DNA from 3 places in the Streptomyces nodosus genome. Region 3 is predicted to be linked to each of the others. Evidence: riboswitches for the same ligand, from Rfam matches in the RefSeq annotation. Region 3 holds a riboswitch; each other region holds the start of a gene.
What was found. A riboswitch is a leader RNA that binds a small molecule or an ion and turns the genes downstream of it on or off. The one in region 3 is predicted to bind cobalamin.

Region 1 (4,272 bases), 6.3 Mb from region 3:
CCGCGGTGGACCCGTTGCGTCCCTGGAGCCACAGCAGCCATGCGAAGAACGGCGCGCCCAGTCCGGCGGTGACGATGCCGACCGGTATCTCCCGGTCGCTGAGCACCGAACGCGCCACGATGTCACTGCCCACCAGCAGCGACGCGCCGAGCAGCGCCGACATCGGCAGCAGCAGGGCATGGCGCGGGCCGCAGACCAGGCGGACGACATGCGGTACGACCAGGCCGACGAATCCGATGACCCCGGTGTGGGCGACCAGACACGCGGTCACCAGCGCGGCCGTGGCGATCAGGGCCCAGCGGACACGTTCGACAGGGACGCCGAAGGAGCGGGCCGCGGTCTCACCGAACGCGAACGCGTCCAGGTCCCGGGCGGCCGTGACCATGACCAGCGTGCCGAGGACGGCCACCGCGGTCAGGAAGAGCGCCGTGTGCCACCGCACGCCGGCCACCGAGCCCAGCGTCCACTCCATGACGCCCCGCGCGGCATCGCGGTCGCCGAGGACCAGCACCACGAACGAGGTGTACGCGGCGCACATCTGCCCCACCGCGATACCGGCCAGCACGGTCCGAGCGGCCGGCAGGGACCAGGTGCGCGCACCGGCCAGGGTCAGCACGACGACCACCGCGAGCAGGGCGCCCACGAAGGCGGCCGCCGAGAGCGCGCCGGTGGCCGCGGCGCCGGTGGCTCCGACGCCGAGGACGATCACGGTGACCGCGCCGACGGCCGCCCCGTCGGAGATTCCGAGCAGATAGGGGTCTGCCAGATCGTTCCCCGTCAGGGTCTGCAGCACCGCGCCGCACATCGCGAGGCCCGCGCCCGTCGCCGCGGCCCCCAGGACCCGGGGCAGCCGCAGCTGCCAGACGATCTGGTCGTCCAGCAGCGTGACCGGGGCGCTGCCGAGGCCGAGCCGGCGCAGGACTACGTCGGCCACCACGCCCGGCGGCTCATGGACGGATCCCACGGCGAGGCCGGCCAGGGCGACGGCCGGCAGCAGGACCGCAGCGACGGCCAGGGCCACCGCCGCACGACTCGGGCCTGCCGGCCGTGCGGCGATGCGGTCGGCCGCGGTCATGAACGCGGGTGCACCTTGCTGAGACCGGCCGAGAGCCGGGCGGCGCCGTCGGCGAGCAGTACACCGGGTGTCGTCTCGGAGAACGGCACGACCACGAAGGCATGGTGCCGGACAGCCGTGAGCTTGCTCAGCACAGGATCGTGCTCCAGATAGTCGATCTTGGACTGTGCGGTGTCCCGGTCGGCGTCCGCGAGCACGATGACGTCCGGGTCCGCGGCGATCACCTTCTCCCAGCTCGCGTGCTGCCAGCCACCGGGCAGCGCGCCGAAGACGTTGCGGGCGCCTACGGCGTCGAGCAGCAGCTGGGGGCCGCCGTGGCCGGCACCGACGTAGGGGGTCTTGGTGTCCGAGTCGTACCAGAACACCTTCAGGCCCTTGCCCGCCGCCGTGGCCTCGAGCGCGGAGAGCTGCCGCTTCTGCTCCTTCTGGAGGGCGGCCGCACGCGGCGCGACACCGAAGACCTCGGCGACGTCGGCCAGTTCGTCCCACACCGTCTGGAAGGACGGCGGCGGCGCCTGCTTGCCGCCGGGGCAGCCGAGCCTCGACAGATACGACGCGATGCCCTCGGTTCTCAGCTCCGCCTGAGTGCCCGCCACCTTGTCGGTGAACGCGCTGGAGTAGGAGGCGTAGAGGAAGTCCGGGTGCGCCGCCAGGAGCTTTTCCTTGCTCGGGTACTCCTTGGCCAGCACCGGGACGCTGTCGTAGGCCGCCTTCCACTTCGCCGGGATAGCGTCGTCCAGGTAGGCCGTTCCGGCCATCCGGGACTCCAGGCCGAGTGCCAGGGCCACTTCGGTGGCGCCCTGGTTCAGGGTGACCAGCCGGTTGGGGGGTGCCGCGACGGTCGTGGTGACGCCGCAGCTGCTCACGCTCACCGGCGCGGGCCGGCCGCTCCCGGACGTGGCGGCGGACTCGTCGGCCGCGGGTGCGCCCGTGCAGGCGCCGAGCGCACCGACGAGCAGGAGCGCCGCGGCGGCGAGACCGGAGCGCGCCGAACGCACCGGACGCGTGGGACGCGTGGGACGTATGGACCGTCGAGATCGAAACGGACGCAGGGGACCGCTGGGCACGTGTTCTCCAAAACCCTCGTGGAACATGTCGCGCCGTGACCGGTCTCCTGGCTTCTGCATCGACATTCCACGGCCGGCCTTCCCGGACGGCTCGTTCCCGATCCACCCAGTGGCCCCGACCGCTCCGTGGAGCGGTCGGCGAGGGCCGCGGAACTCCGCAGCTACAGTGGCGAGGGCCGCACCGGCTTTCGACCGGTTTCCCGTACACCACGGCGGCGACACGCTATCAGCCCCGTGCTGCGGCCACCGGATCAGGCGGCCTCCTCCAGGTCGGCCTCGCGCCGCACGGGACGCTCCGGCACCGTCCGGCTCCGGCCCGGCAGCAGCAACAGCCCCATTCCCAGGACGAGACCCAGCGAGGGCAGCACCGGGAAGCGACCCTCGTACGCGAATCCCTGCACGGCGAAGCGGGACAGGGCGGCGACGTTCACGGCGAGGCCGAGCCACAGCGGCCAGGAGCGGCGCAGACCGGCATCCGGGCGGGTCCGTTCGTACAGCGTGGCCAGCTTCCGCTCCAGCGGTCGCAGCGCCGCCGCGAGACCGGCGAGCACAAGCCCGAGCACCAGCAGCCACGGCACCCGCAGCGCCCACCACCCGGCGGACCCGAAGACGGGCTCGGGCGCGAGGTCGGTCAGGTAGAACGCGGCGGCCACGACCAGCACCGGCAGCATGTGCCACAGATACAGCGTCAGGCTCGCACCGCCGACCGGCCGCACCAGACGCCACACCCACGCGCGGTCCAGAAGCCTCCGCACGGCTGGCGCGACCAGCAGACACACGCCGGTCTGGGCCACCACCCACGCCAGCATCGCCAGCGACGGCGGGTCGGTGTTGCTGGGCGTCTGCCCCGTCACAAGGATCAGACTGACCGGGAACGGCCCGAGACCGACCAGCGCCGCGAACGCCGCCCCACCGCCCACCGCCATCGCGGCCGGCACCCGCCGACGACGCGTCAGCAGACCGTCCCGCCAGCAGAAGCCCAACTGATAGGCCACGCCCCACACCAGGACGTAGTTGACCAGACCGGCAAACGGCGCGTGCACCGTCACCACCAGCACCCCGACGGCCGCGGCCCCCATGCCCATGACCACGGCGGCGCGCAGCCCCCAGCGCCGATGTGCCGCATACAGCGGCGGCGTCAGGGCACTGAGCAGCAGGTACACCGGAAGGAACCAGAACTGCATGCCCATCGCCCAGCCCACGAGCGCAAGCGTGCCCGCATCCACACCGACCGCCGCACAGATCCCGACGGCGAGCAGCACAAGACCGCTGTAGGCGCCCGCCGGAAGCAGCAGCCGCAACGACCGCCGTCCCACCCAGCCGGCCGCGGAACCACCCGCCGCGCGCGCCCGCGACCAGGAGCCCCCCGCGGCGTGACCGCCGGCCAGGAAGAACAGCGGCATGATCTGAAAGCCCAGAGTCAGCCACTGCGTCCAAGGGACCGTCGCCAACAACTCGGGCGCGGTGATCCGTCCGTCGCTCTCCCGGACCAGGCCGGTGATCAGCCAGTGGCCGAGCACCACCAGGACGATCGCCCACGCACGCAAGAAGTCGACATAACGGTCTCTGCCCATGCTCGTCATGCTGCCGCACACCCGGGCGGCAGCATGACGAGAACTCCGCACCGCAACCAATCCGTGCCCGCCACGACACCCGGAGGGGTGGCCGACGGCTGTTCGCCGACGACGCCAAGTCCCCTGCCCACGACGGGAATCCACGGGGGGGCGCTCGACGCTTTCTCCCTCGAACCCTGAAGCGGTGAGCCATGGCCGCCTGACAAAGTAATTCCGTCCGCTACGACAGGTACCGAGGAGCTTCCCCCATGACCGCCCGTTTCAAGGACAAGGTCGTCGTCGTCACCGGCGCGGGATCCGGCATCGGCCGGGCCGGCGCCAGGGCTTTCGCCCGTGAGGGCGCCACCGTGGTCGCCGCCGGCGCCCGGCTCGAGTCCATCGAGGAGACCGTGCGACTCGTCGACGAGGAGGACGGCGGCACCGCCGAAGCGGTCGTCGCCGACGTCACCCGGCCCGAGGACATGGAGCGTCTGGTCCGCACCACGGTGGAGCGCCACGGCGGCCTGCATATCGCGCACAACAACGCCGGCGTCTTCGGCAAACCCACCCCGGTCGG
Region 2 (4,272 bases), 270 kb from region 3:
CTTCGAACGGCGCCTGTTCCACGCGGTGTTCGCGACCGAGGACCAGAAGGAGGGCATGGGCGCCTTCGCGGACAAGCGACCGCCGGAGTTCCGCCACCGCTGAGCCCCGGTGCGGCGCCCGTCCGAGCCGACGTCCGCGACCGCCTCGACCAGGCGGGCCTTTTCGGCCGCGCACCGGCTTCTTCCCGACGTCAGAGGGCCCTTCGGAACCATCCGGGGGCCCTCTGACGTTCTCCGGCACCGACATGTGCCGGAGAACGGGCAGGACACAGCGGACCGGCCGAGCCGCCCCGGACCGTCCGGGCGAGCAGTGGAGGAAGACAGTGACCAGACATGTCCAGGCGCACCGCATCACCCTCGACGGCCGTGAGGCGGTCGTCCTCACCCCGGAGACGTACGACCAACTGGTCGCCAGCCGACGGCAGATCGGCGGGCAGAGCGCCCGAGTGAGGGTGCTCACCCAGCAGGTGAGGCGGACCGAACAGTTCTTGACGGAGCTGGAACGGCTGGTCGGGGATCCGGTGCGGTGCCGGGAGCAGGACGGCACGGTGCCGACCGCCTGCCCGGAACACTCTCCCCCGGGCGAGGCGGCGCACCGCGACGAGGGAGGCGACTGTCTGCGCTGCGCGATAGCGACCCTGCTGCGCCGGCACCGGGACGCCGCCCGGTGAGGAGAACCGGTCGCGCCCCTGACGCGCCGGTCCGCCCGGCGCCTGGTGGGCGGGCCGGACCGGCGGGCGGTGCCGGCCGGAGCCGAGGAGGGTTACGCGGGCGTCGGCGCGGGGCAGCCGGGGGAGACCTCGGGGGCGGCGTCGGCGTCCTCGCCGGGCAGCATCACCTGGACGTTGTCCAGCAGGGCCGCCGTCACCTCGTCGAGGTCCAGCCGCTTCTCCACCGCGCGCAGCTGGGGCAGCCCGGCCCGGGTGCTGGCGCGGGGCGGGGCGAGGAGCCGGCAGCAGTCCTCGTCGGGCAGGGTCGAGATCTCGGCCGTGCCGATGGACCGTGCCTCGTCGATGATCTCCTGTTTCTCCCAGCCGATCAGCGGACGCAGGATCGGCAGGGCGGACGCCTCGTCCACCGCCACCAGATTGGCCAGCGTCTGGCTCGCCACCTGCCCCAGGCTGTCGCCGGTGACCAGGGCCTGCGCCCCCGTCCGGGCGGCCAGCGCCGAGGCGGTGCGCACCATCAGCCGCCGCTGGGCGACGACCTGGAGGCGTCCCGCACCGGCCACCGCCAGCTGCTTCTGGGCCTTGCCGAGGGCGATGACATGCAGCCGGCCGGGCGGCTGGCTGCGGTTCAGCTCCCGGGCGAGGGCATACGCCTTGTAGACCGACGCCGGGTTGGTGTAAGGAGCCCCGCTGAAGTGCACGAACTCGCAGGACAGACCGCGCCGCATGGCACGGTGGGCGGCCACCGGGGAGTCATAGCCGCCGGACAGCAGCACCAGGGCACGCCCGCTGGACCCGACGGGCAGGCCCGTCAGACCGGGGTATCGGGTCCAGGAGAGATAGGTCTCCTTGCGGTCGATCTCGACGGCCAGCGTGATGTCCGGCCGGGTGAGGTCGACATGCAGGCCCGGAAGTTCCTCCAGGACACGGGCCCCCAGATGCGCCGCCATCCGGGAGGAGGTCAGCGGGAACTGCTTGTCCCGCCGCTTCACCCGGACCGCGAAACCGCGCCCCGGCCGCTCGGCGCTCAGCGTGCGCAGCGCCTCGACGGCCGCCCGGGTGATCTCCTCCAGGGTGCTGGGCACCCGCTGGGCCGGCTCCACGGAGTTGAAGCCGATCACCCTGCGCGCCCGTTCCACCAGCGCCTCCTGGGGGACCTGTCCGCCCAGCACGGTGACGTTCTGGGCGGTCTTGATCCAGGTGGAGCCGCCGATCCCGCGCAGCGCGACCCGCAGATTGTCGTGCAGCCGCTCGGTGAAGCAGTGACGGTTGTGGCCCTTGAGGAAGATCTCGCCGTGCTTGAGCAGCACACAGGGGCCGTAGGAGGGGGAGGTGGCCCGGGGCGCGGGCACACCGGCATTGCCGGACATGAGAGCCTCTCAGAAGTTCCAGTCGTCGTCGGCGGTGTCCTCCGCCGTGCCCATCACATAGGACGAGCCGGAGCCGGAGAAGAAGTCGTGGTTCTCGTCCGCGGTTCGTGTTCTCCGAGACACTGGAGAAATACACGAGGCCGCTCAACGGTCGCCGCCTCCTCTCGCTCGTTCCCGTGTCGGTTCCGAGGACCGGGAGGGGAGGAGCGTCGCGGCGGGCACGGCGGGGCGCCGGGGCAGTGGCGGGAAACGGTCACGCCCGACCCGGGGCCTGCGTCTGCCACGCGGCCCTCCCTCGGAGCCTCGGAGCGCGTGCACCGCTTCTCGGTGTACGCGCCGGTGGCAGGTCTTCGGACTCGCGGGCCCGTCTCGTGTCGTACGAGACTCCTACTGACCGTCGCTTCCCAGGCCCTTCTCAGGGGGCCCAGTGCGTATGACGGCGGTCGTTCCCGCTCACCGCTGCGGGGCAGTCCCGGATTCCCACCGGGTTCCCTCTTGCCTCGCCGGACACCTGAGTGCCCGGCGAACCACCAGCAGGAGCAACACTACATCTAGATGAGGTTGGGTGACATCACCCCAGATGTTGTGTCGACCCGTGAAATGCGGCAGCAGAAGGGCGTTGACCGCGAAGCCGGACCGGTCCTGGCTGCGGATCATACCGACCCGCCGGATCCGCCCGCTCATGACGCGAGCTCCGCGCGCCGCACGAGGTGACGGGAGTAGGCCTCCGGGGTGAAGAACGGGGGCAGCTCGCCGCGGAGCGCGGTGCGTTCGAACAGCGACCGCACTTCCTCCACCGGCGCCCAGGGGTCCTCGGCGCCCAGGGCCGCGGTCTCCTCGTCGAGCAGCCGCAGGACCGTCTCCCGGTCGATCACCCGGTGCCGCAGCCACTGCCAGATCTGCACCCGGGCGATCTCGGCGGTGGCCGCGTCCTCCATGAGGCCGTGGAGGGCGACGGCGCCCTGCCCGCGCAGCCAGGCGGCGAAGTAGCGCAGTGCGACCGCGATGTTCAGGCGCACACCCTCCGCCGTGGGCGGTCCGGCGATCCGGCGGACCGACAGCAGCTCCGCCGGTGTCACCTCGACGTCGTCCCGCGTCCGGTCGATCTGGTGCGGCCGGTCGCCGAGGACACCGTCGAACACCTCACGGCACACGGGCACCAGTGCCGGATGGGCGACCCAGGATCCGTCGAAGCCGTCCTCGGCCTCCCGCTCCTTGTCCAGCCGTACCTTGGCGAGCGCCGCCTCGTCGGCCCTCCGATCCCTGCTGGGCACCTGGGCGGCCATGCCCCCGATGGCGTGGGCGCCGCGCCGGTGGCAGGTGCGCACCAGGAGCTCGGTGTACGCCCGCATGAAGGGCGCGGTCATGGTGACCTTGGCACGGTCCGGCAGCAGGAAGTCGGTGCGGTGCCCGAACGTCTTGATCACGCTGAACAGGTAGTCCCAGCGGCCCGCGTTGAGCCCGGCGCTGTGCTCCCGCAGCTCGTAGAGGATCTCCTCCATCTCGAACGCGGCGGTGATCGTCTCGATGAGGACGGTGGCGCGGACGGTGCCCCGGGGGATGCCGAGCAGTTCCTGGGCGAGCACGAAGACGTCGTTCCACAGCCGGGCCTCGTAGCGGTTCTCCAGCTTCGGCAGATAGAAGTACGGGCCGTACCCGGCGTCGATCTGCCGCTGGGCGCAGTGGAAGAAGTACAGGCCGAAGTCCACCAGGGCGGCGGGCAGGGGCCGGCCCTCGTGCTCCAGGTGTTCCTCCTCGAGGTGCCAGCCGCGCGGCCGGACCATGAGGGTGACGGGCCGGTCGCCGAGCCGGTACTCCTTGCCCTCCTCGGAGGTGAAGTCGATCCGCCGCTCGACGGCGGCCAGCAGGTTCAGCTGGCCGTCGATGACGTTTTCCCAGGTGGGAGCGGTTGCGTCCTCGAAGTCGGCCATCCACACCCGGGCCCCGGAATTGAGGGCGTTGACCGTCATACGGCGCTCCGGAGGCCCGGTGATCTCCACGCGTCGGTCGAGCAGGCCGGGAGCGGGCGGGGCGACGCGCCAGGAGTCGTCGGCGCGGACGGCGGAGGTGACCATCGGGAAGTCGAGCGGGGTGCCACTGGTCAGGCGCATCACCTGGCGGAGGCGTTCCTTCAGCAGGTCCCGGCGGCGCGGGCCGAAGGCCGCGACCAGCTGACCGAGGAAGTCCAGGGCGGCGGGCGTGAGGATCTCCCCATGACGGTCGCCCAGCGGCGC
Region 3 (4,272 bases):
GGCTGCGAACTGCGCCACGCGCACCGGCTGGTCTACGCCCAGGGCATCGCGCTGGACGATCCCCGTGCGGCCACCCCGATCGGTCTGGGCTGCCGGATCTGCGAACGCCGCGACTGTGCCCAGCGAGCCCGTCCCCCGGCCGGCGGACGGCTCTCCATCGACCCCGACCGCCGTACCTATGTGCCGTATCCGGTGGAGACCCACGGCCCTTGACCGCGAAGGGGACGACGGCGGCACCGGCCGCCGTCCGGAGGAACGACCGCGACCGATGGAGGAACGACCGCGTGACCAGCCGTGTCACTCTCATCTCGCCCGCCACGAGCCCCTCGCTGCGGCGGGCCCGCTTCGACGACGGGGACTCGATCGACGCCGGCGGTGCGGCGCGGGCCCGTGCGGCGGCGGGCGCCCTGCGCGAGGCCGGCCGGGTGCTGGTCTCCCCTACCGTGCGCTGCCGGGAGACGGCGGGGGCCCTCGGCCTGGACGCCGTGGAGGCGCGGGAACTGACGGGTCTGGAGGTCGGCCGCTGGCGGGGCCGGACCCTGGACGAGGTCGCCGCCGCGGAACCGGAGGCGGTGGCCCGCTGGCTCGCCGACCCGGCCGCCGCCCCGCACGGCGGGGAGTCGGTGCAGGACATCTGTGGCCGGGTCGCGCGATGGCTGGACGCCTCGGCCCCGGCGCAGGGGCACACGCTCGCCGTGGTGGAACCGGAGGTCGTGCGGGCCGCGGTGGTCCATGTGCTGGGCGCGGGCACGCCGGCGTTCTGGCGCCTCGATGTGCCGCCGCTGACCGCGACCGAGCTGACCGGACGGGTCGGCCGCTGGAATCTGCGGCTCGGCCGCCCCCTGGACGCGCCGGGGACCGGTCGCTGACCCGGAGGCGCACGGGCCGTCGCGGGCGGGCCGGTGGGCGTGGCTCGCCGGCACCCGGGGCAACAGAAGAGGGCCCCGTGCGCTTCCGCGTCCGGGGCCCTCTCGTGTCTCGGGTCGCGTCAGCTCGATGCGGCGACCGCCCGGCCCGCGGCGGCTGTCGCCGGCCTGGGGTTCAGCAGCCGCTCGGCCGCCTCACCGAAGAGCAGGCCGAAGGCGCCCCACAGTGTGATCTGCGTGGCCAGGGCGGAGAGCCGGAACCGCCACAGCAGGGCGGCCGGGAAGTCCTTCGGCACCTCGTTGACGGTCGGCAGGAAGGCGTACGCCAGACCGATCACCACCAGGAAGCCGGCCGCCGCGGCGACGCTGGCGTACCAGGTGCCCAGCCGGGGTGCGAGCTGCTTGCCCACCAGGGTGGCGGCGATCGCGAGCAGCACGCTGAGCACCATCATCAGGAAGTACAGGGTGGTCCGCTTGCCGATGGTGTCGGGCTCGCCGACCGACGGCGGGTTGGCCGGGTACTTCAGGAACGGCACGACATAAACGGCCAGCAGCGCGCAGCCGGACAGCAGCAGCGCGGTCGCCCGCGCGGTGAAGCGGCCGACACGGCCGAGCGCGAAGCAGTAGGCGAGAGCGGCGATGCCGCCGAAGGCGACCCCGTAGACCAGCACACCGGTGGCCAGACCGGCGGTGGACTGCAGGGAGCGGGAGACGACCTCGACCTCGTGCTCATGGCCGTGTGCGTGGGCCTCCTCGAAACCGATGGCACTGTCGACGCTCGGTTCGCCCAGGAAGTAGGCGACGATCAGGGCGAGCACACCGGCGGCCAGGCCGGCGAGCATGCCCCGCACAAGGAGGTTTCTTACCGTTGCGGAGTTCATGGGCGCGGCGTCCTCCGGATCAGTGGCAGGGGAAGCCGAGCAGGTGGCGGGCGTCGTGCACCCATTCGTGCACGTCCGTGCCGCTGAACACGGAGGTGGCGCCCTGTTCGGCGCCGACGAAGTACAGCAGGACCAGCATCAGGATGCCGAAGAAGACGGCCCAGGGAGCTATCGCCTTCAGCGGCAGCGTGGCGGGAACGACGGGGGTGGTGGCTGTCGGCTGGGCGACGGTCTGCGCCATGGCAGGACCTCCTCTGGGAGTTCGCGTCCCATCTCGGTGGTGCACAGGACGACGGCCACGGGTCTGACTCACGAACCACCCCGCCGCACGGGGTGCTCGTACACAGTGGCGCGACCGTGCCGGACTTTCACCGGCTTCCGTCTCGCCGTCGTCGATTTCGAGGAGACGGTACCGCGTGTCGGGTGCATGGCCAAGACCGTCCTCGGCTGCCGTGATCTTCTTCTCGCACCAGGTGACCGGGGGGCGTCGTCGCCGGGCCGGGATGCCTCACTCGGAGTACCTCCGGCGTGGAATACGCGGGGCTGCCCGCCCGTTGGGGTCGGCTGTGATCGAGTGGATCCGGGGCACGGCAGGACGACGAGCACGGAGGGATCGGGACCGATGGGCGACGGCACGAGCACGGGCGGCGGGAACAGGCTGAAGGCGAGCGTGGGGCGGTACGGCATCTGGAGTCTGGGACTGCGCTCGGAGGACCCCGCCCGGCGCGGCGAACTGGCCGAGGCCGCCGCCGAACTGGAGGAACTCGGCTTCGGGGCGGTCTGGCTGGGCGGCAGCAGCGGCGTGGAGCACGCGGTTCCGCTCCTCGGGGCGACCTCACGTCTCGTCGTGGCGACCGGCATCCAGAGCATCTGGCAGTACGAGGCGGCCGAGACCGCGGCACGCTTCGACGCGCTGGAGACGTCGCATCCCGGGCGCTTTCTGCTCGGCCTGGGTGTGAGCCACGCCCGGCTGACGGACCGCTATCGCCGCCCGTACTCGGCCATGGTCGAGTACCTCGACGCGCTCGACGCCGCCGGGGTGCCCGCCGAAAGCCGTGTCCTGGCGGCGCTCGGCCCGAAGATGCTGGAGCTGTCCCGGGACCGGGCCGCCGGTGCGCACCCGTATCTGGTGACGCCAGAGCACACCACCCTGGCCCGGGGGATCCTGGGCGACGCCCCGCTGCTGGCTCCGGAGGCCAAGGTGGTCCTGGACACGGACCCGGAGCGGGCACGGGCGACGGCCCGTCAGGCCCTCGCCCTCTATCTGACGCTGCCGAACTACACCAACATGTTCCTCCGGTTCGGGTTCACCGAGGACGACCTCACGAACGGGGGCAGCGACCAGTTGATCGACGCGCTGTTCGCCTGGGGCGACGAGCAGCGGATCCGGGAGCGGATCGAGGCCTTCCATGCGGCGGGCGCGGACCATGTGGCGCTCCAGTTGGTCGACGACGGCCCCCGTGACGCGCTCCCCCGGGCCGCCTGGCGCCGTCTGGCGGAGCTGCTGCGCTGACGGGCGACCGGCGTTGTCAGTGCCCCGGCCTACGGTGGCAACCGACCGCCCAGGTTCCCTCACAAGAACGGGAGATCCCATGACGACCCTGCCCGACCGGCCGCACACCGCGCTGCTCGTCATCGACGTCCAGAACGGGGTGGTGGAGCACTGCCACGACCTCGACGGTGTGGTCACCAACATCAGCACCCTGATCGACCGGGCTCGCGCGCAGGACGTGCCCGTGGTGTGGGTGCAGCACTCCGACGCCGAGCTGGAACGGGGCAGCGAGTCCTGGCAGTTCGTGCCGAAGCTGGTCCGCCGTGCGGAGGAGCCGGTCGTCCACAAGCGCTACACGGACTCCTTCGAGGACACCGATCTGGGGTCGGTGCTCGCCGAGCGCGGGGTGGGCCGGCTCGTCGTCACGGGCGCCCAGACCGACGCCTGCATCCGCTCGACCCTCCATGGGGCTTTCGTACGCGGCTATGACGTCACTCTGGTCGGCGACGCGCACACCACGGAGGACCTCACCGCGTACGGTGCGCCCGCACCGGAGCAGGTGATCGCGCACACCAATCTCTACTGGGGGGAGCAGCGCGCACCGGGGCGCCGCGGGGGGACCGTCACCACGGCGGAGGTGTCCTTCGCGGCGCGCGACGGGGGCTGAGCGGCCGGGGGTACGGCGGACCGGTGATGACTACCCGGCCCCGGTGGATCCGTCGGCAGGGTGCTCGGGCAGCGTCTGCTCGGTCCAGATGCACTTGCCGTTGGGGATCTGGCGGGTGCCCCAGCGTTGGCTGAGCGCGGCGACGAGCTGGAGTCCTCGGCCGCCCTCGTCGGTCTCGCCGGCCCGGCGGATGCGCGGCGTGGTGAGACTGCCGTCCGAGACCTCACAGGTGAGGGTGCGGCTGCGGAGCAGTCGGATCTGCACCGGGCCCTTGGCGTGGCGGACCACATTGCCGACCAGTTCGCTGGCGATCAGTTCGGTGGTCGTCACCAGTTCGTCGAGGTGCCAGTCGGCGAGCCGGGCGCG

Region 1: it holds a riboswitch for cobalamin, as region 3 does, so the genes downstream of both, CP978_RS02795 (ABC transporter substrate-binding protein) here and CP978_RS30485 (CbtB domain-containing protein) in region 3, are expected to answer to the same signal.
Region 2: it holds a riboswitch for cobalamin, as region 3 does, so the genes downstream of both, thiI (tRNA uracil 4-sulfurtransferase ThiI) here and CP978_RS30485 (CbtB domain-containing protein) in region 3, are expected to answer to the same signal.

What each region holds. Positions count from the first base shown of each region.
Region 1 covers NZ_CP023747.1:544,292-548,563, reverse strand. The annotation lists gene CP978_RS02800 (FecCD family ABC transporter permease) at 1-1,075, opposite strand, end outside; gene CP978_RS02795 (ABC transporter substrate-binding protein) at 1,072-2,073, opposite strand; cobalamin riboswitch at 2,164-2,369, opposite strand; gene CP978_RS02790 (acyltransferase family protein) at 2,394-3,716, opposite strand; gene CP978_RS02785 (SDR family NAD(P)-dependent oxidoreductase) at 3,965-4,272, shown strand, end outside.
Region 2 covers NZ_CP023747.1:7,129,575-7,133,846, forward strand. The annotation lists gene CP978_RS31740 (enoyl-CoA hydratase) at 1-103, shown strand, start outside; gene CP978_RS31745 (hypothetical protein) at 324-671, shown strand; gene thiI (tRNA uracil 4-sulfurtransferase ThiI) at 764-2,038, opposite strand; cobalamin riboswitch at 2,363-2,585, opposite strand; gene aceB (malate synthase A) at 2,719-4,272, opposite strand, start outside.
Region 3 covers NZ_CP023747.1:6,862,325-6,866,596, reverse strand. The annotation lists gene CP978_RS30500 (short-chain fatty acyl-CoA regulator family protein) at 1-213, shown strand, start outside; gene CP978_RS30495 (histidine phosphatase family protein) at 285-869, shown strand; gene CP978_RS30490 (CbtA family protein) at 989-1,747, opposite strand; gene CP978_RS30485 (CbtB domain-containing protein) at 1,767-1,988, opposite strand; cobalamin riboswitch at 2,024-2,179, opposite strand; gene CP978_RS30480 (LLM class F420-dependent oxidoreductase) at 2,370-3,260, shown strand; gene CP978_RS30475 (cysteine hydrolase family protein) at 3,340-3,906, shown strand; gene CP978_RS30470 (SpoIIE family protein phosphatase) at 3,937-4,272, opposite strand, start outside.